DNA from 2 places in the Psychrobacillus sp. FSL K6-4046 genome. Region 1 is predicted to be linked to the other one. Evidence: a T-box and tRNA genes for the amino acid it is inferred to sense, from the RefSeq annotation. Region 1 holds a T-box; the other holds one or more tRNA genes.

What was found. A T-box is a leader RNA that pairs with one kind of tRNA and senses whether it is charged. The one in region 1 lies ahead of trpS (tryptophan--tRNA ligase), so its partner is inferred to be a tRNA-Trp.
Region 2: it encodes a tRNA-Trp, which carries the amino acid that the T-box ahead of trpS (tryptophan--tRNA ligase) is inferred to sense. The anticodon was not compared.

What each region holds. Positions count from the first base shown of each region.
Region 1 covers NZ_CP152020.1:2,819,099-2,834,487, reverse strand. Annotated here, with positions in the region: gene MKY09_RS14020 (ABC transporter ATP-binding protein) at 133-1,161, shown strand; gene MKY09_RS14015 (ATP-binding cassette domain-containing protein) at 1,142-2,089, shown strand; gene opp4B (oligopeptide ABC transporter permease) at 2,091-3,053, shown strand; gene MKY09_RS14005 (ABC transporter permease) at 3,084-3,995, shown strand; gene MKY09_RS14000 (oligopeptide ABC transporter substrate-binding protein) at 4,058-5,908, shown strand; gene trpS (tryptophan--tRNA ligase) at 6,154-7,140, opposite strand; T-box leader at 7,186-7,399, opposite strand; gene MKY09_RS13990 (DUF3899 domain-containing protein) at 7,451-7,795, opposite strand; gene MKY09_RS13985 (peptide ABC transporter substrate-binding protein) at 8,428-10,152, shown strand; gene opp3b (oligopeptide ABC transporter permease) at 10,350-11,282, shown strand; gene opp3C (oligopeptide ABC transporter permease) at 11,282-12,301, shown strand; gene MKY09_RS13970 (ABC transporter ATP-binding protein) at 12,317-13,372, shown strand; gene MKY09_RS13965 (ATP-binding cassette domain-containing protein) at 13,372-14,313, shown strand; gene MKY09_RS13960 (putative glycoside hydrolase) at 14,617-15,389, shown strand, end outside.
Region 2 covers NZ_CP152020.1:3,051,392-3,066,780, forward strand. Annotated here, with positions in the region: gene MKY09_RS14955 (bile acid:sodium symporter family protein) at 1-569, opposite strand, end outside; gene MKY09_RS14960 (alpha/beta hydrolase) at 662-1,471, shown strand; gene MKY09_RS14965 (hypothetical protein) at 1,493-2,254, shown strand; gene MKY09_RS14970 (hypothetical protein) at 2,379-2,576, opposite strand; gene MKY09_RS14975 (hypothetical protein) at 2,690-2,866, opposite strand; gene MKY09_RS14980 (tetratricopeptide repeat protein) at 2,881-4,101, opposite strand; gene MKY09_RS14985 (S8 family serine peptidase) at 4,212-5,507, shown strand; gene MKY09_RS14990 (hypothetical protein) at 5,792-8,035, opposite strand; gene MKY09_RS14995 (NAD-dependent epimerase/dehydratase family protein) at 8,658-9,521, opposite strand; gene MKY09_RS15000 (metal-dependent hydrolase) at 9,563-10,042, opposite strand; gene MKY09_RS15005 (IS1182 family transposase) at 10,510-11,967, opposite strand; gene MKY09_RS15010 (ion channel) at 12,271-12,579, opposite strand; tRNA gene MKY09_RS15015 (tRNA-Leu) at 12,983-13,064, opposite strand; tRNA gene MKY09_RS15020 (tRNA-Cys) at 13,097-13,170, opposite strand; tRNA gene MKY09_RS15025 (tRNA-Gly) at 13,177-13,251, opposite strand; tRNA gene MKY09_RS15030 (tRNA-Gln) at 13,258-13,329, opposite strand; tRNA gene MKY09_RS15035 (tRNA-His) at 13,331-13,406, opposite strand; tRNA gene MKY09_RS15040 (tRNA-His) at 13,442-13,517, opposite strand; tRNA gene MKY09_RS15045 (tRNA-Trp) at 13,543-13,616, opposite strand; tRNA gene MKY09_RS15050 (tRNA-Tyr) at 13,623-13,706, opposite strand; tRNA gene MKY09_RS15055 (tRNA-Thr) at 13,716-13,791, opposite strand; tRNA gene MKY09_RS15060 (tRNA-Phe) at 13,796-13,871, opposite strand; tRNA gene MKY09_RS15065 (tRNA-Asp) at 13,894-13,969, opposite strand; tRNA gene MKY09_RS15070 (tRNA-Met) at 13,973-14,049, opposite strand; tRNA gene MKY09_RS15075 (tRNA-Val) at 14,169-14,244, opposite strand; tRNA gene MKY09_RS15080 (tRNA-Glu) at 14,267-14,341, opposite strand; tRNA gene MKY09_RS15085 (tRNA-Ser) at 14,365-14,456, opposite strand; tRNA gene MKY09_RS15090 (tRNA-Asn) at 14,463-14,537, opposite strand; rRNA gene rrf (5S ribosomal RNA) at 14,547-14,662, opposite strand; rRNA gene MKY09_RS15100 (23S ribosomal RNA) at 14,784-15,389, opposite strand, start outside.

The sequences.
Region 1 (15,389 bases):
AAAATTTATATTGCGCTTGTAATCATCCTGTAATAGACTTTACAAAAGGAATCAAATAACAGAAAAATTTTAATCTTTAATTATTTGGAAAAAATCAGACCGAACATAAAGTTGCGTGAGAGGAGAATTAGTTTGAACAACTCAGAACAGCTATTAACCATAAACAATTTACATACCGGATTCAGAATAAAAGATACATATTATGATGCCGTGGATGGGGTATCCATTTCGCTAAAGAGAAATGAAATTCTGGCAATCGTAGGAGAATCAGGTTGTGGGAAATCTACTTTAGCAACGTCCATTATTGGGTTACATGACCACAACAAAACAAGAGTGGAAGGCGAAATTATATACAATGGTATCAATCTTGCTAAATTGAATGATGAAAACTTTAATACTGTTCGAGGAGAAGAAATAGGGATGATTTTCCAAGATCCCTTATCTGCATTAAACCCGTTGATGAAGATTCAAGACCAAATTGAAGAAAGCCTTGCCTTTCATACAAAGCTGAGTAAGTCTGAAAGAAAAAAAAGAGTATTAGAGTTATTAAAACAAGTAGGTATCCCAAATCCAGAGCGAACTGCAAAACAATTCCCACATCAATTGTCTGGAGGGATGAGACAGCGGGTTATCATTGCGATTGCAATCTCTTGTAAGCCTAAAGTAATCATTGCAGATGAACCAACTACTGCATTGGACGTAACCATTCAAGCTCAAATATTGGACTTACTTATTGACTTACAAAAAGAAACAGGTTCGGGAATTATATTAATAACACATGACTTAGGCGTAGTAGCTGAAGTAGCAGACCGGGTTGCAGTAATGTACGCAGGACAAATTATTGAAGAGGCTCCTGTAGAGGAACTATTTTCTAATCCGTTACACCCTTATACTCGTTCATTATTTAACTCTATACCACAGATGAATAGTGAGAATGATAGGCTTGAAGTTATTCAAGGAATTGTACCTTCTTTAGCCAAATTACCTCGAGAAGGATGTAGATTTTCTGCCAGAATCCCTTGGATCAGTGAAGAGACACATGAAAAAAATCCAGTATTGCATGAAGTTTCTCCGGGACACCTTGTCAGATGCACATGTTGGCAGCATTTTCATTTTGAGGGTGAGAAAGGGGAAGTAACCAATGAGTTTTATGCAAATTAAGGACTTACATGTTCATTATCCTATCAGGGGTGGATTTTTTAATACAGTGGTTGATCGTGTGCATGCAGTAGATGGAATCTCGTTAGAAATTGAAAAAGGGAAAACGTATGGATTGGTAGGAGAATCTGGCTGTGGAAAGTCTACTACTGGTAAATCTATTATTGGACTTGAAAAAATAACATCTGGACAAATCATATACGAAGGACAGGATGTTACAAATAGCCGTCGTAGTCCATCTTCTTCCTATAATCGAGATATTCAAATGATATTTCAAGACGCTCACTCAAGTTTAAATCCTAGAAAACGAGTTCAAGATATCATAGCAGAACCTATTAGAAATTTTTTGAAACTGTCTCCTACCGAAGAAAAAAGAAAAATTAATGAACTGTTAGAAATAGTGGGAATGAGCGAGGATGTCAAGGTAAAGTATCCTCATGAGTTTTCAGGCGGTCAGAAACAAAGGATTGGCATTGCTCGTGCTATTGCAACAAATCCTAAATTGATCATAGCAGATGAACCAGTATCAGCACTAGATTTATCGGTTCAAGCCCAAGTGTTGAATTTTATGAAAGATATACAAAGAGAATTTGGATTAAGTTACTTATTTATATCCCACGATTTGGGTGTAGTTAAACATATGTGTGATGAAATTTCTATTATGTACAAAGGTAAATTTGTAGAAACTGGAAGTAGGGAAGATATTTATACAAATCCTCAACATATCTATACAAGGAGATTGCTATCGGCTATACCTGACGTAAATCCAAAAGGTAGAGAAGCAAGAAAAAGAGAAAGAATTGAAGTAGAAAAAAATTATGTAACTGATCATCAGAAATACTTTGATAAGGATGGGAAAGTATTAGATTTAGTACCAATCTCAACTACTCATCAAGTAGCAATGGCCACTAGAAGCAAGGAGGTCATCTAATATGTGGAAAACAATATTGAGAAGAGTTTTAGCCATGATTCCACAGCTTTTTGTCTTAAGCCTACTAATATTTATATTAGCTAAGCAAATGCCTGGAGACCCATTCACAGGCCTAATAACACCAGAATCCGATCCTAATCGATTAGAAGAAATGAGAGTGTTAGCAGGATTTTACGATCCTTGGTATGTACAATACTACAATTGGATAACGAATGCAATTCAAGGGGATTTTGGTAAGAGTTATACGTATAGCATGCCTGTTGCGGATTTAATAGGATTTCGGGCGATGAACACACTGTGGCTATCCTTGCTAAGCGTTGTTCTTCTATACTTAATAGCTATTCCGTTAGGAGTATTGGCGGGGCGCTTTCAAGATACATTCCTAGATAAAACAATCGTACTATACTCTTTTGTGACCTATGCGATCCCAACATTCGTACTTGGCTTGCTGGCATTATTCTTTTTCGGTTATCATCTTGGATGGTTTCCGACAGCCGGTACGGTGGACATAAAGTACGAGGAAGGTACCCTTGGGTATGTATGGAACCGAATTTATCATATGCTATTGCCTGCAATGACCTATGCAATCCTTGGAACGACCGCAGTAATTCAGTACCTAAGATCTGAAATTATAGATGCAAAGTCGATGGATTATGTCCGTACAGCAAGAAGTAAGGGAATTCCTATTAAAAAAGTATACAGTAGACACATTTTCCGTAACTCATTATTGCCAATTGCAGCTTTTCTAGGGTTTACAATTACTGGGTTACTAGGTGGCTCCATATTTATAGAAACCATTTTTGGATATCAAGGCATGGGGCAATTGTTTATGCAATCTATATCCTCCAGGGATTATAGCGTTATTACTGCTTTAGTATTGCTGTTTGGCTTCTTAACTTTATTAGGTAGTCTATTGTCTGATATCATCATGAGCATTGTAGATCCACGTATTAGAATAGATTGACCCAAAATATAAGGTTAAGGAGAGAGTATGATGAGTGAACAAATACTTAATACAGAAATTCTAGAAAAAAACACACAAAGCTCTCCGCCTACAGGTTTTCAAGTGCTAGTAAGAGAGTTTAAAAAAGATAAGTTAGCAATGTTCTCGCTATTTTGTTTAGTCATTGGAATAATAGCTATCTATATCTCAGCAGCAATGATCAATCAAGAAGAATTAATGAATGTAAGTTTAAGAGACAAATTTTCAGAACCTGGCGAAAAGTTTATTCTGGGAGCTGATCAGGGTGGACGTTCCATTTTAGGACAGTTAATCATCGGAGCTAGAAACTCCATTACTATAGCATTATCGGTGACAATTATAACAGGTATTGTAGGTGTGGCCATTGGTATGATTACAGGCTACTTTGGTGGTTTAATAGACAATATATTTATGAGAATTATTGACTTTTTCATCACTATTCCAACTTTAATGATCATCATTGTGTTTGTAACAATTATTCCGAAATACTCTATATTTGAGTTCGTTCTTATTATGAGTACTTTTTTATGGGTGTCAACGGCCCGACTGGTTAGAAGTAAGTCATTAACTGAGAGTAGAAGAGATTATATAAATGCCTCTAAAACATTAGGAACTGGCAATGGCAGAATTATCTTTACAGGTGTTATGCCTAATCTTAGCTCTATTCTAATCGTTGAACTGACGTTAAGTTTTGCAGGAAATGTAGGTTTAGAAACAGGATTATCTTATTTAGGCTTTGGCTTACCGCAAAGTGTACCTAGCTTGGGAACTCTTGTGAGTTATGCGAATAATCCGTTAATTTTAGAGGACAAATGGTGGGTATGGCTACCAGCTTCCTTGCTAATTTTGTTATTAATGCTTTCCATCAATTATGTAGGGCAAGCGCTACGTCGCTCGGCAGACGCAAGACAAAGGCAAGGATAATGAATATGGTATTAAACGATTTCTGTTTGATATATAAAGATATATAAAAAGGAGGAAAAAGGATGAATAAGAAGCTTTGGACATTATTAGCTGTACTAATAGCATTTATGCTTGTGTTAGGCGCATGTAACAACGACGAAGAATCTTCAGGCTCAAATACTGAAGGAACAACAGAACCGGCAAAGACTGAGGAAGATAAGGATAAAGAAGAAGATAAAGAGGAAGAACCTGCTGCAGAAGAAGGTACTTCAGAATTTTCTCAAAAGGTTGAGCATGAGGGAGATGCAATTGATGGCGGAATTTTAAAGGTTGCATTAGGAACAGATACTCCTTTTGAAGGGATCTTCTCTCTGGTATTATATCAAAATGGTGTAGATGCAGATATTTTAGATTACGCTAGTAATTCCATTTTCTCTGTAGATGGTGACTTTTTAATTGATGACAGAGGTATTGCTACACTTGAAGCAGACCCTAATACAAACAAAGCAACAATTAAAATCCGTGAAGGTGTAAAATGGTCAGATGGCGAGCCTTTGAAAATTGAAGATGTTATGCTTCCATATTTAATCATTGGACACCCAGACTATCAAGGTATTCGTTATGACGGAGATTTTAAAAATATCATTGGTGCAGAAGAGTATAATGCAGGAACTGCTGATACAATTTCTGGATTAAAAAAGGTTGACGAAACTACATTAGAAATTTCCTTTAAAAAATTATCTCCAGCAATTTATTCAGGTGGAGATGGTCTATGGAGTTCTGCTGAACCAAGTCATATTTTAAAAGATATTCCAGTAGGACAATTGTTAGAATCTGACCCAGTTCGTAAAAACCCATTATCTTTAGGTGCATTTAAATTTGAAAAAATTATTCCTGGTGAATCTGTTCAATTTGTAAAAAATGAACATTACTTTAAAGGAGAGCCTAAGTTGGATGGCGTACTTTTAAAAGTAGTACCTTCTAGCTCAATCTCTAAAGCGTTAGAAACTGGTGAATATCATATGACAGCTGGATCATTACCAGCAACGAAGTATGCGGAAGTAAAAGACTTTAAAAATGCTTCTGTACTTGTTCAACCAGAGTTATCTTATTCCTACCTTGGATTTAAATTAGGTAAGTTTGACACTAAAACTAAATTAAGTACAATGGATCCAAATGCTAAAATGGCTAATCTAAACTTACGTATGGCAATGGGATATGCTTTAGATGTAGAGTCTGTAAATGAAGCATATTACGATAATTTACGAACTCGTGCAACTGGTTTAATACCACCAGCATTTGCTTCTTTCTATGATGACACTTTAGAGGGCTTAAAGTATGATCCAGCAAAAGCAGAACAATTATTAGACGAAGCTGGTTATAAAGATATCGATGGAGACGGATTCCGTGAAACTCCAGAAGGCGAAAAATTAGAGATTAATTATGCAGGTATGTCAGGAGACGTTACAGCTGAAGAAATGGCTGCATATTGGATTCAAAACTGGAGAGACGTTGGTCTAAAGGTTGTATTAACATCTGGTCGTTTAATCGAAATGAACTCTTTCTATGATAAAGTAGAAGCAGATGACCCTGAAATTGATATTTACATGGGAGCTTGGGGAACAGGTACAAACCCATCACCACTAGGCTTATATGGAAAAGACTCAGCATTTAACTATAGCCGCTTTACTTCACCTGAATTAGATGAATTATTAGCAGCTATCGATTCACCGGATGCATTTGACTCTGCAAAACGTGCGCAAGCATTCCGTGATTTCCAAGTATACATGTCAGAGCAAGTTCCAGTAATTCCTACTCAATTCCGTAGCGCAATTTATGTAGTTAACAAGGCAGTGAAAAACTATGATGTAACTTATGGTACTGACTTTGGATTACATGAACTTCAACTAGTATCAGAAGAGCCATTAAAATAATCTTCAAAAAAACCGTTCCTAGACGAAAGTTTAGGAACGGTTTTTCATATGTTTTATGAAGGACGTGATAATAATGAGACTACTAATTTTTCTAATAAGCTACGGAATAGCAATTATCAGCTGCTCCCATTTAGTACTATATTTAAATTTCCTGTCTTTAGGATATTCATGGAAATCAGTGCTGATGTATATGCTAAACTCAAAAGATTTTATTATCTTCTGTCTATCCATTTTAGGATTAACGATTAGCGTCTTCTACCGAGACCCATTGCGGCTTCCATCTTAACAAGCGTTTCATTTGCTAATTGGTTAGCTTTTTCTGCACCGCGATCTAGAATGGAATCTAGTTCTGATGAGTTTAATAATTCCTCGTATCTCTGTTGAATAGGTGCTAGATGATTAATAATAGCTTCTGCAACAGATGCTTTAAAATCTCCATAACCTTTTCCTTCATATTTAGCTACTAATTCTGGAATAGGTGTACCCGTCAAAGCAGATTCTATTGTTAATAGATTAGAGACACCTGGTTTGTTTTCAGTATCAAATGCTACGATTCCTTCTGAATCAGTAACAGAGCTTTTGATTTTCTTTTCTATTTGCTTTGGCGTATCTAAAATACGAATAGTTGCTTTTTGATTAGGGTCTGACTTACTCATTTTTTTCGTTGGATCCTGCAGGGATTTGATACGTGCGCCGTGCTTAGGAAGCTGGATTTCAGGCATAGTTAATACATTACCGTATCTTTTATTGAAACGTTCTGCCAAGTCACGAGTTAGTTCTATATGTTGTTTTTGATCATCGCCAACAGGTACGATGTTTGTTTGGTAAAGAAGTATATCAGCGGCCATAAGTGGTGGGTAAGTCAATAATCCAGCAGTCACAGCATCTTTCCCATCTGATTTATCTTTGAACTGCGTCATTCTTTCCAGTTCTCCAATGTGAGAAATACATTGCATCATCCATCCTGCTTTTGCATGGGCTGGAACCTCTGACTGGACAAACAAAATCGACTTCTCTGGATCTATTCCTACCGCTAGATATAAGGCTGCCAACGAACGAATATGATTTTGAAGTTCTTGGGGGTCTTGAGCTACAGTAATAGCATGCTGATCTACGATGCAAAAAATACAATCGTTATCATTTTGTAGGTCTATAAACTGTCTAAATGCGCCGATATAATTTCCCAAAGTAATTGTACCGGTAGGCTGGACGCCCGAAAAAAGTGTTTTCATAAAATTTTCCTCCTTAGAATATAAAAAAACATCATGCATCCCTAAAAAAGGGACGAATGATGTAATATCCGTGGTACCACCCAGCTTGCTAAAATAAATAGCCACTCTTCTTCATAACGCGAAGGAAACGGTATAAGCTACTTGACCTTTCACTTATACTGCTCAGAAGCCCATTCCATTTATCGTATGATCTGCTTGCAGCATCCGCAGACTCTCTAAACACACTCTATAAATGTACTTTCTTCATCAAAGCTCTTTATTTAGTTTTGATTATTATATATAGAAGAAACTCAAAAATCAAGGGACAAATTTATCCATAATAAAAAAGTAACGCTATACATGTACAAGCTAAAATTGATAACCCTAAAGCAAATAGTGGTTTAGGGGAGAAAGAAAAAACTTCGGAAGGAAGTCGCATATTCACAATCTCATCTTTTAAATGTTTTCTAGTGAAAAATTTCCTTGAGCCAGACGCATAAAGATCAAAAAATCCTCCTGATACAACATATGTAACTAGACCAATAAATGTGACAAGTCCTCCTATATAGAAGGAAACATTAGTATATGCTTCCAGATCGATACGTTTAGTCGTTAATAACATCACTAAAATTATAATAATCTGAGCACTAAAAAAATAGATAAGCTTCTTTTTCATAATTCACCTCTAATAAATTAAATTATAGAAGATTTGTTTGAAATAATCAAAACTAATAAAAAAATATGGCTATGTTAAAGGGAAGGGTTGATTTATGAAGGAAAGAAATCTATAAATTAGAAAGTAGAATTGATTTTCGCACCAGCCAGACGCTTTCCTCGGGGTGAGCGATAAGCCATCACCCATCGCTTACGCGCGTGGTTGTGATGTCTGATCTGTCTCACTCATCCCGTAGGAGTCGCCGTCTGGCGCTCCAATCAATAAATGGGAACAGCTTCATGCATAGATAAGTGCTTATTAATTTACTCACATAAATAAAGTCGAAAAACTGTACCCAATCCGAATTTCATAATCTATTTAATCTTAATAGTCGTTTGAATATTCTTTTAATAATGGTTTACAGTAACTATAAAAAAGAATCGTTAGTCAAAATCAACCAATAACTTTAACAAAGCTAAAAAAATAAAAGATAATTAACAAAATAGTTAAGAATCTTCCTAATTCGTTAGGACAATGTAATGATTTTGTTACATGATTGTAAAAATATTTAAAAAAAGGTATGTACAACTCTCTTATAAAATGTATAATAATAAATGTAATGAATTTTTCTGAATATTAGGGAGGTTATTTTTGTGAAGAATAGTAAATTAGTATGGCTTCTTAGCCTACTGTTAGTTGTAGGTCTATTCCTAGCTGCATGTGGCGGCGACGATGAGGCTAAAGAAACACCAGCTAACGAACCAGCAACTGAAACAGATGGAGAAAAAGAAGACGATGGTGCTGAAGAAGCAACATTAGACGAAGAGCAAGTATTAAACTTAATCATGGGTTCTGAAATTCCAACTCTTGATTCTGCTTTAGTAACTGACTCAGTAGGTTTCGATCTACTAAACAACGTAAATGAAGGTCTTTACCGTTTGAATCAAGAAAATGTAGCTGTACCAGCAATTTCTGATGGAGAGCCAACAGTTTCTGAAGATGGATTAGTTTATACGTTCAAATTACGTGACGCTAATTGGTCTGATGGTACACCAGTTACTGCAAATGACTTTGAATTCGCTTGGAAACGTGCTATGAACCCAGATACTGCTTCTGAATACGGTCCATACATGATGGAAGGCGTAATCGCAAATGCATCTAAAATTGTAGCTGGAGAAGTTGAGTATACTGAATTAGGTGTTAAAGCTCTAGATGAGAAAACATTAGAAGTTACTCTTGAAAAACCAGTTCCTTACTTCTTATCATTAATGTCATTTGGTACATTCTTACCACAAAAAGAAGAATTCGTTACAACTCAAGGTGAAAATTACTCTAAAAACTCTGAAGCACTTTTATACAACGGACCATTCGCTTTACAAGATTGGGATGGAACAGGCTTAAGCTGGAAACTAGTTAAAAATGATCAATATTGGGATAAAGATACTGTGAAACTTACTGAAATTAACTATGATGTAGTTAAAGAAGTAGCTACAGCGGTTAACCTTTACACTAATGGTGAAAAAGACCGTACTGGTCTATCTGGTGAGTATGCAATGCAATATGCTAATGATCCAGAACTAGTAACAGAAATGGAAACATCAGTATTCTATTTCAAATACAATCAAGAACGTAATGGAGAACCTACTCCACTTGCTAACGTAAATATTCGTGAAGCAGTTTCAAAAGCTATCAACAAAGAAGATTTAGTTAACGTAGTTTTAGCTAATGGTTCTGTACCTGCTCATTACCTAGTACCACAAGGATTCACTTTTGACGAAGATGCTAATGATTTCCGCGAAGTTAATGGAGATATGTCTACATTTAACGTAGAAGAAGCAAAAGCAGCTTGGGACAAAGGCTTAAAAGAACTAGGAGTTACTGAGCTTACTCTAGAAATTCTTGGCGGAGACTCTGATCTTTCTAAGAAGATGGATGAGTATTTCAAAAATCAATTAGAAACAAACTTACCAGGTTTAACTGTTACTCTTAAAGAAGTACCATTTGCAGTGCGCTTAGATCTTGATACAAACCAAGACTATGACATTCAAGTTGCTGGATGGGGACCAGATTACCAAGATCCTTACACATTCATGAGCTTATGGTTAACTGATGGTGGTAACAACCAAATGTCTTATTCTAACCCGAAATATGATGAGTTAGTAACTTCTGCTAACAATGAATTAGCATTAGATACAGAAGCTCGTTGGAAAGCACTTGCTGATGCTGAAAAACTTCTAATTGCTGAAGACTATGCTATTGGACCAATTTACCAACGTGGTCTTATGCAACTTCAAAAACCATATGTTAAAGGTATCGTTGCTCACCCATTCGGTGGAGACTATAGCTACAAATGGGCATATATCGAAGGTAAAAACTAAGATAGTTTAAAGTTTTAAAAATCTCATAAAATGAGAGTATATGTATTCCTTTCGGAACATATACTCTCTTTTTAAATGAGTCGAAATATACGCAATATTTTTACTATAAAATATGATTTTGACAAATTACTATTTTTTTTGTTTAATATATAGATTAGTAAAATTATAATTTATTAAATAATTTAGGAGGTGCAAAGATGGCGAAATATATTTTGCGTCGTGTTTTTTATATGTTTATCACGCTTTTCCTGATTGCGACAGCTACATTCTTCTTAATGAAGACGCTACCAGGATCCCCTATAAGCTCTGCTTCAAAACTATCCCCGTCTCAACTTGAAATAGTGGAAGCGAAATATGGATTAAATGATCCAGTTCCCGTCCAGTATGTAAATTACATGCTTAACTTAGTTCAAGGTGATTTAGGTAACTCGTTTCAGTTCAAAAATGCTGAAGTTACTGATTTGATTTTAAGTCGTATTGGACCATCGTTCCAAATTGGTTCCCAAGGTCTTATTGCCGGAGTACTAGTAGGTATTCTTTTAGGAATGATTGCTGCATTAAAACAAAATACATTTTGGGACTATGGAAGTACCATCATAGCCATTATTGGTATATCTATACCATCGTTCGTGTTTGCTACAGTATTACAATATTGGTTAGGTGTAAAGTGGGGAATTCTACCGGTAGCTTTATGGAAAGATGGATGGGCCTCAAGTATTATGCCTTCCATTGCATTAGCACTGGGACCACTGGCTACTGCAGCTCGTTTTATAAGAACCGAGATGGTAGAAGTTTTAAGCTCTGATTATATAACATTAGCAAAGTCTAAAGGAGCCAATGGTACTGAAATAGCATTTAAACACGCTTTGCGAAATGCTTTGATTCCGTTAGTGACTGTACTTGGTCCGATGGCAGCAGGATTATTAACTGGGTCATTAGTAATTGAACAAATCTTTGCTATCCCAGGAATCGGAGAACAATTTGTAAAATCTATTAACGTAAATGACTATTCTATTATTATGGGTACTACGATTTTCTTCTCTGTATTCTTAATTGTTGTAATATTCATTATAGATTTACTTTATGGAATCATTGATCCACGTATTCGTTTGTCAGGAGGTAAAAACTAATGAGTCAAGACTTGAAAAAATTACCTGCTGATTCATTTGATAGAATCCATGTAGATAGCAGTCAAGCGGAGAGAATTTCTAAACCGAGCGTAAGCTTTTGGAAAGATGCTTGGTATCGCATAAGAAAAAATAAAGCTGCTATAGTCAGTGTTTTTATACTAGTATTTATTATTCTTATGTCATTGATTGGTCCATACATTGGCCCTCATGATGCAGAAACACAAACAATTACACATGCTAACTTGCCACCAAAAGTTCCAGGAATCGAAAAGCTTGGAATTATGGATGGATATGGAAACTTGGCAGGTAAAGAAGTCAATTTATATGAATTAAAAAATGTAGATACTTATTATTGGTTTGGAACAGATGGTCTAGGTCGTGATATGTTTGCTCGAGTATGGGAAGGAACTCAGGTATCTCTTTTCATCGCATTCATGGCTGCCTTAATAGACATGGTTATTGGAGTGGCCTATGGAGGTATCTCGGGTTACTACGGTGGACGTGTAGATGATGTTATGCAACGTATAGTAGAGATTCTAATTGGTATTCCAAATCTAGTAATTGTTATTCTCATGATTATGTTTATGGATCCTGGTATCACGGCAATTATTATTGCCATTACGATAACTGGATGGATAGGTATGTCTCGCGTTGTTCGAGCTCAGGTTTTGAAATATAAAAACCAAGAATTTGTTTTAGCTTCTCGTACGTTAGGTGCTTCAAATAACAGAATCATAACAAAACATATTCTACCAAACGTTTTAAGTATTATTGTTATTAACACGATGTTTACTATTCCTGGTGCGATTTTCTTCGAAGCTTTCTTAAGCTTTATCGGGTTAGGATTACAACCGCCTGCAGCTTCTTTAGGTACACTAATTAATGATGGAGTTAAATTACTAAAATTCCAGCCACATATTTTAGTATTCCCAGCTGTAATTATAAGCTTACTAATGCTGTCCTTTAACCTTCTTGGTGATGGTTTAAGAGATGCGCTAGATCCAAAGATGAAAGACTAAAGGAGGAAAGCAAGGATGGATAAAATATTGGAAGTTAAAGATCTAGAGCTTTCCTTCCATACTTTTGCAGGTGAAGTTAAAGCTATTCGTGGTGTTAACTTCGATCTTTTAAAAGGTGAAACACTTGCAATCGTAGGGGAGTCTGGTTCTGGTAAGTCAGTTACAACTAAGGCGATTATGCGTTTATTACCGGAATCAAGCTCTGAATTTAAAAATGGACAGATTCTTTTTAATGGTAAAGATTTAACAAAGCTTACGGATAGAGAAATGCAAAAGATTCGCGGAAAAGATATCTCTATGATTTTCCAAGATCCAATGACTTCTTTAAACCCAACAATGACAATAGGTAAACAAATTATGGAGCCTATTTTAAAGCATCGTAAAGTAAGTAAGGTAGAGGCAAGAAAAATAGCGGTGGATTTATTGCGTCTAGTTGGTATGCCAAAGCCGGAAGCTCGTATAAAACAATATCCTCATCAATTCTCTGGTGGACAACGTCAACGTATTGTTATAGCTATTGCCCTAGCTTGTAATCCACAGATTCTGATTGCGGATGAACCAACAACGGCATTGGATGTAACAATTCAAGCGCAAATTTTAGAATTAATGAAAGATTTACAAAAGAAAATTGATACATCCATCATCTTTATTACGCATGATTTAGGAGTAGTTGCTAATGTTGCGGACAGAGTAGCTGTAATGTACGGTGGTAAGATTGTGGAAACAGGCACGGTAGATGAAATATTCTATAACCCTCAGCACCCATATACATGGGGCTTGTTAAGCTCTATGCCGTCATTAGATACTGCTGAAGAAAAACTCTATGCAATTCCAGGAACACCACCCGATTTGTTAAGCCCTCCTAAAGGAGACGCTTTTGCACTTCGTAGTGACTATGCAATGAAAATAGATTTGGAGCAATCTCCTCCATTCTTTAAGGTTAGTGATACGCATTACGCTGCTACATGGTTATTGCACCCTGACGCACCAAAAGTAGAGCCACCTGCGTCGATTGTTGAACGTATGAAAAATTTCCCTGGAAGTCGTTACTACGAAGGGAGTACTAACTAATGGCTGAAAAATTACTAGAAATTAAAAATTTAAAGCAATATTTTAACGAAGGTAAAGAAAATGAAGTTCGTGCAGTAGACGACATTAGCTTTGACATCTATAAAGGTGAAACTTTGGGTTTAGTAGGTGAATCCGGATGTGGTAAGTCTACAACTGGACGAACTATTATTCGACTTTATGATGCTACTGACGGAAAAGTTATTTATGATGGTGTAAACGTACATGATAAAAAATCGAAAAAAGATTTGAAAATCTTTAACCGTAAAATGCAAATGATCTTCCAAGATCCTTACGCATCTTTAAATCCGCGTATGAAAGTTTTGGATATCATAGCGGAAGGTTTAGATATTCATGGCTTAGTTAAAAATCAGACTGAACGTAAGGCGCGAGTAATTGAATTGCTGGAAACAGTGGGTCTTAATAAAGAGCATGCTGAACGTTATCCTCATGAATTCTCTGGTGGTCAGCGTCAACGTCTAGGTATAGCTAGAGCGTTAGCTGTAGATCCAGAATTCATTATTGCGGATGAACCAATATCAGCTTTAGATGTATCTATCCAAGCCCAAGTAGTTAACTTATTAAAAGAATTGCAGGAAGAAAAGGGTTTAACATATCTTTTCATCGCGCATGACCTTTCCATGGTTAAATACATTTCAGATAGAATAGGTGTAATGTATTTCGGTAAGTTAGTAGAGCTTGCACCTGCCGAAGAATTATACTCAAATCCATTACATCCATATACGCAGTCTCTATTATCTGCTATCCCGCTTCCAGATCCTAACTATGAGCGTACTCGTGTACGTAAGTCTTATGATCCTTCTTCGCACAAATATACGGATGGGGAAGAAATTGCAATGCGTGAAGTTACACCGGGTCACTTTGTATTTTGTTCTGAAAAGGAATTTAAAGAACTAAAAGCTATATCCCAATCACGTATTTAATAAACCATTAAAAGTAGGCTAATCGAAGAAATTCGAATTAGCCTACTTTTTTTGTCAGGACATATTTTCAAAGTTAAAGCTAAAAATAAGTTATACAAATTTCTTTGATTATGGAGTAAGGGTGAAAAGAAATAATGATATAGCTGAACATTTAGATTAATTATAATTTTTATTGTAATATTAGACGTATGTACTCTTTTCATCGTACGATATAGTTGTTAGAATGTTAGACGTAAAGAAAGGGAGACGGTTATGAAACAAAAATTATTAACAGTAATTTCTGGTATTATGCTAGGTGTTTTAATGATGACACCATTCGAAGCTTCAGCTGAAACAAAAGCTTTCTCGAAGGATTTTACATCGAAGGAATTTGGCTTCAATTCAATAGAGGAAACGTTAGTATCCTCTTCTAAGCTATTTGTCTATGACTCCGGACTTACTTTTAACTATCCTGATGCGGTAAGAGGAGTGTACGTAACGGGTCACTCAGCAGGCGGTTCAAGGTTTAATCAATTAGTAGAGCTAATGGATAATACTGAGTTAAACGCTATGGTCATCGATATTAAAGATGATTTTGGGAACCTAACTTATAAGCCTAAAGAGGATTCACCTTTGTTCAAGTATGAAATTGGAAAACCATACATAAAAGATCTTAGAGGAATTCTGGAAGTGATGGAGAAAAAAGAGATTTATCCGATTGCCCGCGTTGTTGTTTTTAAAGACACAGAACTAGCGGAAAGAAAGCCAGAATTATCATTTGTTGAAAATGGTTCCGTTTGGAAGAATGGAAGAGGCGAAGCTTTTGTTAATCCATTTATGCAAGAAGTATGGGATTACAATGTAGAAGTTGCAATTGAAGCAGCGAAAATGGGCTTTAAGGAAGTACAGTTTGACTATGTACGCTTTCCAGAAGGATTTGAAAAAAGAGACACTACATTAGCATATGGTAAGGGAAAATATGAGGCATCTGAGTTGGATTCAACCCAGCGTAGAGTTTCAGCAGTAACTGACTTTGTTGCTTATGCTAGAGAAAAACTAAAACCATATGGTGTACAAGTGTCTGTTGATATATTTGG
Region 2 (15,389 bases), 230 kb from region 1:
ATATCGACTACCTTGCCCTTCGTTACCTGATTTAAAATCATTCCTACAATGGAAGGAATAACAATCGTCCAAAGAAGTCCGATCATCATACCGAGTGCATCAATCTCTACTGTTTCACCTACTAGAAGATGAAGTGTTAAAGGAACAATTACGGGTGAAAGAAGCGCTCCTAATAAAATAATCGTAAGTGCCAGCACATTATTTCCTTTTGCCACTGCAACCCATACAAAGCTAGTAATCCCTGTAGGTATAGACATTGCAAGTACTAGCCCTGTAATCGTCAGCATTTCTCCTGGAAACACGAGATGACCGATTCCAAGCGACAGCAAGGGCATAATAATATGCAAAATGGTGAATGTCACGAAGATTGGAAGTGGATGTAAAACAGCATCCTTGAAGGAAGCGAAATTTGAATTTAGGCTACCCGCAAAGGTCATAAATGCAAAAATCCATGGTATTAGCCATGCAAAGTCAACAATATAATCGGATACTAATACCCCGATTACTACACTGACTGGAATAAAATAAGCCATCGTTTTTTCCAAAAATTTATTTATGCTGAGCATCATGGTCTATCAGTCTCCAATCCTAACTGTCACTAAAGAATAACCTTATGTATTTCCTCATATATTGATATATCGGATAATATAGGAGGGCTTATATGGGATATTATGTAAAGGTTGAAAAAGGTGTGAATATATACATAGAGGATATTAACCCATCAGCCGACAAGACGATTTTATTTATTCATGGCTGGCCAGCTAACCACCAAATGTTTGAGTATCAATTCAACCAGCTGCCCGCACTTGGCTACCGCTGTATAGGTCTTGATTTGCGTGGCTTTGGAAAATCCTCTAACCCCTGGGAAAGCTACTCCTACAACAGAATGGCTGACGATATCCGAGTTATTATAGACACGCTACAGCTGGAGAACATTACGCTTTTAGGTCACTCGATGGGTGGGGCAGTTGCCATCCGATATATGTCTCGTTACAAAGGTCATCAGGTCGATAAGCTGGCCTTAGCTGGTGCAGCTGCTCCAATGTTTACGATGCAGCCCGATTTTCCTTATGGCACCCCTATAACTGTAGTAAACGAATTAATAAGCGATACGTATAATGACCGACCAAAAATGGTGCAGGATTTCGGCAATCTGTTCTATCACCGTCACTTAAGCGAAAGTTTTCAGCACTGGTTCCAAAATCTTTGTCTTACTGCGTCTGGCCATGCAACTGCGCAATGCTTAGAAACACTGCGTGATGAAGACCTCCGAAGTGATCTTACCCGCATTCATACTCCTACACTTATCCTCCACGGCAAATGGGATTTAATCTGTCCCTATGAACTAGGGGAGCTGATGTACGTGCAAATTCAAAATTCTATGTTAGTCCCTTTTGAATATAGTGGGCATGGTTTGTTTTATGAAGAAAAGGAAAAGTTTAATGAAGAGCTTGCTAGATTTATAGGCTAGAACAAAAAAGGAGGAAGAAACATGCAATGTCCAAATTGCAATCATGATCAAGTATCAGGAAATTATTGCTCAGATTGTGGAAACTATTTACTGAGGCATCAAAGAGAGATTATTAAGGAAGCTGCTATTGCAACAGAGGCGCCCATTGCAGTAAAAGACCACCTGGCAACTTTGAAAAACCACACAAAGCAGTATTCCAATTATTTTATGCGCCAGCTTAAAAGTCCCTCGTTAACATATAGCAAAGGAGAAAGCGAATTCCCGAATGCTACTGTAAGTATTCTTCTATTTACAGCTCTTTTCTCCTTCTCGATTTATCTTTTTGCAGTTAACCAGTACTGGAGCAATCCACCCAGCTTTTTATCAACATTTATGGAAGTTTTCTTCGTCACGTTTGTTTTAACATTAATCGCAATCCTATCCATCTTTTTTATAAACACTATTTTTGGACCACAGCACTCTTTTAAAAGCATTATTAGCTTCTATGCAGGACAGCTACCAATTGTGATCATTGGCACTGCTCTTTCCGTGATCCTTATGTCTTTAAAATCTTTCGCCTTCGGGAACGGAATGCTAACCGTGTGTTTGTTATTAGCTGTTTTCTTCATCCCGCTTTATGTCATCAGTGCTATACTTACGAGCAAACAAGAAAACTTCGAGCCATTATATGGCTTCCTCTTATACATCGTTCTATACTTTGCACTCTTACTCATGATTACAATGATGATCGGCAACCTAACGATTAACAGTTATGTACAAAATCTAACTTATTTGTTTAAGTGAATATAAAATCGTGGACCGTCATGTTGATGACGGTTCTTTTTTTGTGCTTTTCCTAGGTTTGCTAGTTTCCGCAAGGTTCTTGTTAATCTCTGCAAGGTTTTGATTCGTTTCCGCAAGGTTCTTTTTAATCTCTGCAAGGTTTTGATTCGTTTCCGCAAGGTTCTGATTCGTTTCCGCAAGGTTTATGCGCGTCTGTGCAAGGTTTTTTGCTCTCTGCAAGGTTCTCACTCGTTTCCGCAAGGTTCTGCTTCTTCTCTGCAAGGTTTTGATTCGTTTCCGCAAGGTTTACGTCCTTCTCTGCAAGGTTTTTTGCTCTCTGCAAGGTTCTCACTCATTTCCGCAAGGTTCTGCTTCTTCTTTTGCTAGGTTGTCCCCCGTCTCTGCAAAATTCTATGAAACTAAAAAAAGAAACCCCGAAGGATTTCTCTTTTTGAATTAGCCAATTGGTGGATGGATTGGAATAGTGTTTGTGCTTGAGCCAATCGGTGGGTGGATCGGGATAGAGTTTACTTCGCCGCTCGCACTAGATCCGATTGGTGGATGGATAGGAATAAAAGCGATTGCAACACCTGCTAATGTAGTTAAAATTAGAGCTTTTGTAGATTTTTTCATATGGACACTCTCCTCTATTGATTAGTTAGTAGAACGACTTTCTCAAATTTACCTTCTTGTCGGTAATAATCCGTTAAGATAACAAGGAATTGATGGTGAATCTCTTTAAGGTTTTCTCCTCTTGCTGTATAGGGAACTAATTTTTCCTCTAAAAAGGTCATCGCCTTTTCCCTCTCACCCTCCAACAAAAATAAATAAAAGCTGGAAAACAATCGATAATGCATGATTTGCTGCTTTTTAGCCTCGGACTTCAACAAAGTAAAGCTTTCCTTACATGCTTCCCATTGCTCTAAGCGGAACTGGGTTTGCGCCAAATTATATAGGCACAAGAGATAATTATCGGAATTCGCAGGGATAATGGCTTTACTTTTTTGAAAGTACTCTAAAGCTTGCAAATAATCTCCCATCCGCAGATGTAAGTCACCTATATTGTGATAGATTTTTGGAAGGAGATGTTGCTGGTTAAGCAATTCTATGCTTCTTAACAAATGGGTATACGTATTTAATGCTTCATTGAAAATTTTGGCCCGTGAGTAGTTTAAAGCAAGCGACATAAGTGTATGAAGGATTCGTTTGAAGTTGTATTGGTTACTATAAAATTGCAAGGCCTGCTTACCGTATATGATCGCTAGGCTGGACTCTTCTAAATGTCCCTTTACAACTGCTAGATGATAGTGAAGCTCTCCGGTAAACGATCCTAACTCAGCTTGATCATGAATAATTCGAGTAAGTTGCTTATCTGCTTCTTCAAATCTCCCCCTTAACATTAAAATTAAAGCACCCATGTATAAAAGTAAATACTTCTCATATTGGGAAAAATTTTGTTTCTGGGCATGTAGCCATTTTAGCTGATATTCTGCAGCGTCTCTATTATTTATTAATAGGTAATAGCGTAGTTTATAAAGTTCGTATAGATAAATATGATCCGTAAACACAATAAGCTCATGATAGCCCTCTAAAGTTTTGAATACTTCTGTTGCCTTTTCCTCTTCTAAATAATGAATATGACATAAGAAATCCTTTATTAAATCGAAAATTTGTTTTTCATTTGCCTGTACATCCTGCAAATCAATTTTTAAACGCTCCAGCAACAAACGGATTGTCTCAACATTTGCTTCCTTACTGTTATTTTCTATTTTGCTGAGATGAGGCACAGAACATATTCCATTAGCAAGACTTGTTTGCGTTAATCCTCTCTTTGTTCGATAAAATTTTATTAGCGAGCCAATCCTCATAGTACCCCTCCTAATTATTGTAAGATATTTTTTCCCAATAAACATAATTTTCAAAATGTGTTAGTTTTAATATTGTACTACAAAACTAAACCGAAAAGGAGTTTTCACAGATGAGCAAATTTAAAATCGCACTAGCAAGCCTCTTAATTGCAGGTTCACTTGCAGCACCGGTCCAAGCAAGCTCACCGGAAGAAACACCATCCTCAGTAGAGGACAGAAATTCTAATGCTGGGGTAGAAAAGTTTCGGGTGTATGTAGAAGCCAATAACAAGGCGAACAAAGCGTCCTTGGCAAATCAGTACGAAGTAAGATGGGAGCTTTCGGAAAATGGGTTCTCTACGGATATGAATGAAAAGCAGTTCCAAGCTCTTCAAAAAAACAAAAACATTACCGTAACAAAGGTTCCAACGGTTACGCTTGATCTGCCAGCAGAAGATTCTACTACTCAACCAGCAGATTTCGAGACTGCAGCAAACGCATCTCAGAAGACTCCTTGGGGCATTAAAGCAATTTACAATAATAGTAGTTTAACCTCCACTTCAGGTGGAAATGGCATTAATATCGCGGTATTAGATACGGGAGTAAATAGAAATCATACGGATTTAGTAAATAGAGTAGAACAGTGTAAAGACTTTACAGGTTCTACTACGGTGATCAACAATAGCTGTTCTGATGGTAATGGACATGGTACTCACGTTGCTGGGACAGCCCTTGCAGATGGCGGCAGTGACAAATCAGGAGTTTACGGTGTAGCGCCTGCAGCAGATCTATGGGCATACAAAGTGTTAAGCAATAGTGGCTCAGGTAGCTCGGATGATATTGCAGCAGCTATCAGACACGCTGCTGATCAAGCGGTTTCTACAGGAACAAAAACAGTTATCAATATGTCATTAGGATCTTCTGCAAATAATAGTTTAATATCAAGTGCAGTGAACTATGCGTATAGTAAAGGTGTATTAATAGTTGCAGCGGCTGGAAACTCCGGTTACGCGCAAGGAACAATCGGATATCCAGGAGCATTAGTAAACGCTGTTGCTGTAGCGGCACTTGAAAATGTACAAGAAAATGGGACTTATCGTGTAGCAAACTTCTCTTCTCGTGGCTATGCTTCTACAGACGGTGATTATGTAATTCAACAAGGGGATGTAGAAATCTCTGCACCTGGAGCTTCTATCTACTCTACTTGGTACAATGGTGGATACAACACAATTAGCGGAACATCTATGGCATCTCCACACGTTGCTGGACTAGCTGCTAAAATTTGGGCACAAAACCCATCTTGGTCTCATACTCAACTTCGCACAAACTTACAAAATAGAGCAAAAGCAGTAGATATTAAAGGCGGTTACGGAGCAGCAACTGGAGACGACTACGCTTCAGGATTCGGTTTCGCTCGAGTACAATAATCTAATCGACAAATTTTACTAAACGTAATCATAAGTAAAATTATTATAGTAAATATAACTACCATAAATAATCTATATAACAACAAAACTGCACCCCGCCAACGCTGGGGGTGCAGTTTTGTCTATTAAACAACGTTATTAAATCGAGTGCATTACGAGAGCATTACAGGTGCCAGGCACCTGCAATGCTCTCGTAATAATATTGGTATAGTTTTCACTTTGTTTTAATCGGTGTGAATTGTTATACTGAGATATTTTACAAGTGCCAGGCACCTGTAATAATGTTAGTAGTTTTTGATTTGGTTTGTTGGTTTTGTTTGGATTTGTAGGCCGTATTCGTTTGTTATTCCTTCTATCGAGACGATGGTAAGTGGACCTGTTAGCTTGTGGTCTTTTCCTTGGTCTATGAGTTGGCCATCGCTTTTTCTTGTGCTGAGTAGACCGAAGTCTATTGAGAAGGCACCTTTAGTTTGGGAGAAGATGGTTTTGTTTTGGTTGTTGGTGTATTTAACCTTCGTGCCATCTCCATCTACTACTATAATAGAGGCTTGTTTAGTAATGATTGCTTGGTCTTGTGCGATTACTGCGCCATTGGCGTATTGGACTGGCGAAATGGTGAAGGTGATTTTTTCGTTGGATAGGTCATCGTCCTTGCTCGTTCCTTCTGTTATACTCCCCACTGCAAATGGTCCTTCGACTACCCTCAAGGTTGTTTCTCCCCATCCTACGTAAGCCGGTATAGCTTTACCTGCAGTTTGCTGAAAGATAGAGAAATCAATTACGGCATTTGTATCTACTTCAGCTACAAAGGTCCAGCTCCCTTTACTATCGGCCTTTGCCTTACCGAGGGATGTGCCATTGTTCTTGAAGAAAAACAATTCATAGTTAGGTTCTGCTGTGCCTTTTAGCTCCACTTTGTTCCCATGGATGCGATAACCGGAAGTGCCTGCCTTGACCGCAAATTTTGTGTCTAGCTTGACTGCTGCTATTGATGCATTCTTTGATATATTAAATAAGGAGGTGGAAACTTGGTGGTATTCACCATTAATAGTGTCGCCAATATCCAGCCCACTCTTAAAGCTGTCCAGCGACACATTTATTCCTTCATTTTGAAAGATGTCATTATATATCTTCCAGCTATACTTAACTCCCTCTGTGGTCACAAAATAATTGTTTTTACTGTCGATAAATCTCACTGCTTTATTCCCAATCGCACCTTCTTTTGGCGGAGCATAAAGATTAAACACTCCAGAAGTCTGCGTTTCTACAGCCTTATTTTTAACAATTTTATGAATAGCAATAGTTTTATCTAACGCAGCTTGATTGGAATTATTGGCTGTGAAAACAATTTGTATTGCTCCATTCTTATCCGTCTGAGCATTAACCGACTTAGCACCTGCATTATTGTTAGCTGCTCCATTTACAGAGATTAGCTTGACGCCAGCTGGTATATCAATTCGAACTGCTTGATTACTCGTGTTTTTAAAGACAGTCGAGAGTGACAAAACCTCTGTGGTTTCTTTATGCTGAATGTTTTTATCGCCTATATAAACAGGTGATATATTTCCTGGAACTGCAAAGCTCACCGAACCATTTTTATATTTAATCGTATAGGTAGTTCCAGGTACCTGAACTGATGTTTTTAATGTAACGTTAAATCCATCACTGCTTAGAGATGCACTACTAATAGTCATCCCATTATTGGCTGTGAAATCGGATGCCTTTACAGAAGAAATAAATCTATTTAACTTAACGAGTACTGTCGTGTTATCGACACGAGTGACAGCTACTGCATTCATCGGCAATGTATTGTTAATATTATTAATTGTTGCTTGTAGGCTTTTTTCCCACTTTAATGTTTCAGCAGTTAAAATTGCCTGTGCCTCATATACTTTAGCCGAAGCCTCTGTGTATCGTCCTCTGTTTAAGTCCTCTTGTGCACCCTTAGCAAGCATATGAACCGTCACATCATTTTTTAGCTCTGATATTAGCTTTTCAGCCGGGCCTTTTACTGCTCCTCTAATTCGATCACGTGTCGATTGACCATATACACGGTCTAACAGAATCGTCTGCTTTCGGAATTCCGCTGTCATTTCATGATAAGCCTTTTCCACTTGATCTAAATTATTTGCCTTTACCGCTAAGGATAGCGCATTTGTCTTTGCATGTATTTTACTGCTTGCTGTAATAGCATCTAAATAGCCCTGTGCACGCTGTAGCTGAGTTTTGGGCTCTATCAATAAAGACTCGTACTTTAATTTCTCCGAAAAGCTAGCCTTTGCAAGGGCAGCCTCCACTTTTCCAATTGCTTGCTTCGCATTATTAAATTGTTTCCACGGCTGAGTGACCCCATCTGCCGACCCCTCCACCGAAATAGCCCACTTCAATACATTTCCTGCATTTTGTGCATCCACAACTAACTGGTTTAAGTTTGATGTGGCTTCAACCTGAGACCCTGGAGTCACGGCAATTATTGCTGAAGTAGCTACCAATGTAGATAAAATCAGCTTTCCGCTTTTATTCCTCATATTACTCTCCCTCCTATCGTTTATCGCTCAAGCCAATATATGTTCAAGACATATAAACTTATGAGAATAAGAGAGATTTGTACACCGATGCAACAAGAAAAGCGCAACCGCCTATGTCTGCCCTGACAGGCAAATGGGGAAAAGCGAGGAGGCTTCTCCTCAGCCACCGGAGCTTTTAACCATTTGATCCCGAGGGGCAAGGCGGTGGAGCTAGACAACAAGAAAAGCGCAACCGCCTATCTCTGCCCCGACAGGCAAATGGAGAAAAGCGAGGAGGCTTCTCCTCAGCCACCGGAGCTTTTAACCATTTGATCCCGAGGGGCAAGGCGGTGGAGCTAGACAACAAGAAAAGCGCAACCGCCTATCTCTGCCCCGACAGGCAAATGGAGAAAAGCGAGGAGGCAGCTCCTCAGCCACCGGAGCTTTTATACATTTGACCCCGAGGGGCAAGGCGGTGGAGCTGGACAACAAGAAAAGCGCAACCGCCTATTCCTGCCCCGACAGGCAAATGGAGTAAAGCGAGAAGGCAGTTCCTCAGCCACCGGAGCTTCAGAACTTTATAGTTTCCTAAACAACAAAAAAACTCTGCCCAAGCTTAATAGCTTTAGACAGAGTGATAGATTTACAATTTTTTTAGCAGTTTTGGCAAGTAGTCATGCAAGTCTTGAAAAGAATATCCTAAGCTTTTAGCACGTTCATTACTCATCAGCCAAGTTTTTGATAGATTGTAAGGAGAATCTTCTCCCTCAATGGGTTTTAGACTAATTCTCGCCTCTTTATCCGCCTCAGCTTCGATTAATTGAACTAAATCCTTCAGCTTAATCTTACCGTTGCTGGTCGCATTCACAGCTCCGGTAAATGTAGAGAGTCCAATCCACGCAAGGAACTGTCCAATCTCTTCCTCCGAGATAAAATCTATATAAGCATCCGAGTTTACTAGATGAAATTCATCTCCGCTCATAATTTTCCCAACATAATATTTCAATCGGTTGGTGTAATCATGTTCACCAATGACGATTGGTGGTCGAACAGCGGCTACTGGAAACTCCGCGTGCTGAAAAAAGACAGCCTCCGCTTGGCGTTTTCCTTCCGCATAGGTAAAGTTCTCTTTCGTTCCCATGACTATGGAATGCTTTTCTGGAATAAAATCTTCCTCTTTAGATAGCTCTTTTCCCTCATAAACAGACTTTGAAGAAGTAAGAACATACTTTTTCGTATGTCCATTAAACACTTCTACCGCGTCCAACGCATCTCTAGAGGCATAACAGATTTGATCAAAAACAACATCCCATTTCTCGGATTGAAGCTTCTCTTTGTCAGCCAACAAACTGGATCGATCTATAACCATATGATTTACTTTTTTAGAAAAAACATGTGCTGTATTTCCTCTAGTTGCGACAGTTACTTCTATTCCTTCATTTAAAAGTGCCTCCACTAAATGAACACCAAAAAAACGAGTTCCACCTAAAACCAATACCTTCTTCAAACTTCCACCCCTCTACTGGATATTCATACCATTATAACCGATTAAAAATATGTAGTGAAAGCCCCGTATCCAAAATAAACGGTAAGAACTGATAATATACCAAACACGATACTCTCCACTGTTCCCCCAGTTCTCGTAGTTATAGGAAAACGAACTGTCACAGGTATTGGAAAAAATAATTTAACCCCATTTTTCGTAGCCATATCTAAAAGAAGATGACTTGCTACCCCAACTGAAACTCCCATCATAATTGACTTGTCCCAGCTAAAATAATTCATCAATGCAACTAATAGAAGAATGAACAATAGACTATGTGTAAAGGATCTATGACCAAACACCTTGTTAATAATTTTGGATATGAGTGGAAAGCGTCTTCCTATCATACTTCCACCGTGGCAAATATCCGGTAGAATCGCACCTGCCACACCCCCTACGACCAGCAATACCGGGTCATAATCTGTCATCTGTGAGATAGCAAGACTTGCTGCAAGACCGCCTATAATATGTGTGTTTCCTGTCATGCTATTAATTCTCCTTTTCTTATGTATCGAGAAAGCATGAAACATTTTACACTATTTGGTTTTATATCTAAATAGGTGAAATATCGTAACCTACCCATTTAGTTAGGCAAAAAGACACTGTTTCCACTAACAAAGAGACTTCTTGTTCACTGGACAGGAAGTCTGCAAGAACCATCTATTGATTTAAGGGAAAAAACGGGGCTAGGACAAAACGCTCCTCAACAATAAAAAGCCTCGAAAATTTTACGACCTTGTAATTTTTCGAGGCTTCTATTCAAATATACCTGTAGTTGTTTTCCGTTACAGTGGACGCTTTCCGGGGGCACGGCTTCAATCTCCTCGTCGCTTCGTTGAGGGCACTGAAAAACTTACGTTTTTATAATAATTTTGTTTTTGAAAATTAAAAAAGGGTACTTTTTGTTCAAACTGAACAGAAAGTACCCTTTTTCATTGCCTTATTCTTGCTCTCATTCGTTAAGTAACTTTAGGATTCGCTTCAAGTTGACCGCAAATATGGTTGTGGCTCCTTGTATTTCCATGCCAAAAAGACCCGTGCTAATCGCTGTATCGTAGCCGTGTCCACTCTTTAATTCACTATTCTTTGCCTCGATTTTATATCGCTCTTTGGCAAGCTGTTTAAATTCTTCGGTATTCTGAAATGCCTCTTGTTCAAGGTGCTCTGTCGATTTGATTGTGACACAATATGTTTTAGATTTCGATCCTTCTTTGTAACACCCAACTCTGAAAGGGCATATTTTACATTTTTCAACATCAAAATTATATTTGATTTGAGGGTTACGGTTGTCATCTGTATTTCTTTTTTTTATAGTTTTTCCTTTTGCTAAATGACCCGCTGGACAAACATATAAATTAGCGTCTTTATTAAATTCAAATAAATCTTCTTTTCTACGGTGGCCATTTGTAATCAGCGGATGTAATTTTGAAATGAGTTGGACCTTATTTGTCTTGGTATATATTAAATTGTCTTTACTAGAATATGCTGTATCTCCAAGCACCTTCTCTATTTTCATACCTGTACGTTGGCTTTTTTCAATTAAATCTATTAAATGTTGTCCATCACCTTGTTCACCAGTTGTTACAATCGCTGCTGTAATAATTCGTTCATCGCTCATCGCTATATGAGTTTTATAACCAAAGAAAGATGTATCTGCTGATTTATGTCCGACACGTGCATCGGTATCGCTTGAATAATTCAGATGAAATAGTGTGTCTTCTACGATTTCTTTTAATGTATTTAAACGTTCTTTCACGGCAGGCACTTGCGCTATTTGTGGCTCTTTCTCTATCACTTCAATGACTTTTTTACAGTAAGTCACTTCATCTGACACTTCGTTAGAAGTCGGTTTTTCTGGAAACTTCTCTTTCATAGATTCATCTATTTTATAGACCGCTTTTCGGGCATTCTTTGATTTTTCTTGTAAGAATTCTTTGGGCGATTTTTGATTGTAACGTGCTTTCGTATGCGTTGCGTCCACAATGATTGTTTTACTTTTGATGATTTCTTTTTCAAGTGCGATTTCAACGGTTTTCCCAATTAACATATCTAACAAATCTACATCTTGTAAACGAAGTCGACGAAATTTTGTAAGTGAACTTGGTTCAATGACCTCATCCTCTGGAGCCATTCCTAAGAAGTATTTAAATGACATATCATATTTTGAACGTTCCACTAAATCCACATCGGACACATCATGAATTGCTTTTAATAATAAATACTTAAACATACGAATGGGTGAAATCGCTTTACGACCATGATCCAAACAATATTTTGATTGAAGTTCTTCTAAAATAAACGAAAAATCAACAAGTTCATTGATTTGACGAAGCATATTGTCTTTTGGAATTATTAAATCATATAACGCCATGTATGGACTTAAGTTCAGCGTTTCTTGGTTTGAAATCATTGTGAGCACCCCTGCATTTACTTTTCTTTAGTATAGCAAGAAAATAATTTTTCGGTCTGAGTACATTTTAAAAAATTCTATAACAGGTAGAAAAGTGGATTGGATTGGAGTGCAGAGCGGTGACTCCTAGGGGATTAGCGGCCACGGCGAGCACCCGGACTGAGCGCAGCGAGGGAGAAGGCTTGCCGGGCCGCCCCCTGGAAAGCATCCGCTCGGAACGGAAAGACATGGATTCAGAAAATAGTAGAAGATGAACAGAACCTGCATTCATACTCTACCTCTAAACGTTTTAAAGGCACTTTTTCAGTGCCCTCGTACCAAGTCTCCATAACCAACAGATAATAAGGTGACTCCGCTAAAATAGAGATAATCCCAGAAATTTTCTCCTCCCTCTTTCCCTTCTTCGGTGCTAATTCTTATTACCTCCCCATCCATGGCCAATAAATAATAAAGAATAGCAAATCCAACGGTAATGCCAAGCATAGCGAAAAATAGCTTTTGAAATAAAGTTGACTGAAAATAGCTCATCTTATATTTACGACCTGAAAAGAAATAGTACAAGGTTGTTACCATAAATAAAATAGTCAATCCCATTAGTATCGTGGAAAACATGCATCTATTCCTCTCTGTCTCACGAGTCCATCCAGTTTGAGTTTTTGTATGAATGTCGATATGACTATCTTGTCAATCGAATATAAAAATATACAAAAGGAATTAATATAGGAAACGAAAATATAGATACTCTTTCATTTCATGAATTAAGACGTAAGCATAGAAATGTACATATTTATTATTAAAGGAAAAAAAGATATTGAATGATTCTTAAGAGCTTTCTAATGCAATGTTTATTTTCATTAACAGAAGTCTTAACGCTTTTAGTGATTAACTATTACTTCATCTAGACATTCAGAATACCTTTATACATGGGATTACGTCCTTTTAGGAAACAACAAAAAAGACCTCTAACAAAGTAGTTAGAAGTCTTGATAGGTATGACTTTATGTCATGAATATGATACCGGTGGTCGGGGTCGAACCGACACATCCGAAGATACGGGATTTTGAGTCCCGCGCGTCTGCCAATTCCGCCACACCGGCATATTGAAGGCAGTAAATACTTTTTTAAAAATTGGAGGCGGCAACCGGATTTGAACCGGTGATAAAGGTGTTGCAGACCTGTGCCTTACCACTTGGCTATGCCGCCTTAATTTGGAGCGGAAGACGAGGTTCGAACTCGCGACCCCCACCTTGGCAAGGTGGTGTTCTACCACTGAACTACTTCCGCAAATAACTGGGGTACCTGGATTCGAACCAGGGCATGACGGAATCAAAATCCGTTGCCTTACCGCTTGGCTATACCCCAATGGGGCGACCGATGGGAATTGAACCCACGAATGCCGGAATCACAATCCGGTGCGTTAACCACTTCGCCACGACCGCCACAGAATAAAAAAAAGAGCTAACCAGATAGAATATGGGGCGACTGATGGGAATTGAACCCACGAATGCCGGAATCACAATCCGGTGCGTTAACCACTTCGCCACAACCGCCATTATTCAAAGTTAACTTATTATTTGGCAGGGGCAGTAGGAATCGAACCCACATCAAAGGTTTTGGAGACCTCTATTCTACCGTTAAACTATGCCCCTAATAACTGGTGGAGGGGGACGGATTCGAACCGCCGAACCCTAAGGAGCGGATTTACAGTCCGCCGCGTTTAGCCACTTCGCTACCCCTCCACTAGACAGTGGTGCCGGAAAGAGGACTTGAACCCCCAACCTACTGATTACAAGTCAGTTGCTCTACCAATTGAGCTATTCCGGCGTAATGGTGGCTCAGGACGGAATCGAACCGCCGACACAAGGATTTTCAGTCCTTTGCTCTACCGACTGAGCTACTGAGCCACATACGTACATTAAAGATAAATGGCGGTCCCGACCGGGATCGAACCGGCGATCTCCTGCGTGACAGGCAGGCATGTTAACCGCTACACCACGGGACCATTTGGTTGCGGGGACAGGATTTGAACCTGTGACCTTCGGGTTATGAGCCCGACGAGCTACCGAACTGCTCCACCCCGCGATAATATAAGTGTTGAAATTTAAATCAACTACGCATTTAGTGAGTTTTACGTCTTCCACGCTTTGCTTTCTTCGTGAAGCGATTTGCTCCACCCGCGACAATGCTAAGTGTGATTAAAATGGTGGAGGATGACGGGCTCGAACCGCCGACCCTCTGCTTGTAAGGCAGATGCTCTCCCAGCTGAGCTAATCCTCCGTAATGCTGGTTTAAAAATAAATGGTGACCCCTACGGGATTCGAACCCGTGTTACCGCCGTGAAAGGGCGGTGTCTTAACCGCTTGACCAAGGGGCCATTATGTATAAGAGAAATCTATCTGGCGGAGAGCAAGGGATTTGAACCCTTGAGACAGTGTTACCCGCCTACACGATTTCCAATCGTGCTCCTTCGGCCACTCGGACAGCTCTCCTAGAAATGGCTCCGAAGGTAGGACTCGAACCTACGACCAATCGGTTAACAGCCGATTGCTCTACCACTGAGCTACTTCGGAATAATATCCGCCTAGCGACGTCCTACTCTTGCAGGGGGAGACCCCCAACTACCATCGGCGCTGAAGAGCTTAACTTCCGTGTTCGGTATGGGAACGGGTGTGACCTCTTCGCCATCATCACTAGACCTGAATAATTACTGAAAGACATTTTCTATTATATCAACTATGTAGATTATTACAAGGGTTTTTTTAATAAAAAATTATTCTTTCAAAACTGAATAAACTGACATCTCAGAAACAAACAATTTGGTTAAGTCCTCGATCGATTAGTATTCGTCAGCTGCACGTGTCGCCACGCTTCCACCCCGAACCTATCTACCTCATCGTCTTTGAGGGATCTTACTTACTTGCGTAATGGGAAATCTCATCTTGAGGGGGGCTTCGTGCTTAGATGCTTTCAGCACTTATCCCGTCCACACATAGCTACCCAGCGATGCCCTTGGCAGAACAACTGGTACACCAGCGGTGTGTCCATCCCGGTCCTCTCGTACTAAGGACAGCTCCTCTCAAATTTCCTACGCCCACGACGGATAGGGACCGAACTGTCTCACGACGTTCTGAACCCAGCTCGCGTACCGCTTTAATGGGCGAACAGCCCAACCCTTGGGACCGACTACAGCCCCAGGATGCGATGAGCCGACATCGAGGTGCCAAACCTCCCCGTCGATGTGGACTCTTGGGGGAGATAAGCCTGTTATCCCCGGGGTAGCTTTTATCCGTTGAGCGATGGCCCTTCCATGCGGAACCACCGGATCACTAAGCCCGTCTTTCGACCCTGCTCGACTTGTAGGTCTCGCAGTCAAGCTCCCTTCTGCCTTTACACTCTTCGAATGATTTCCAACCATTCTGAGG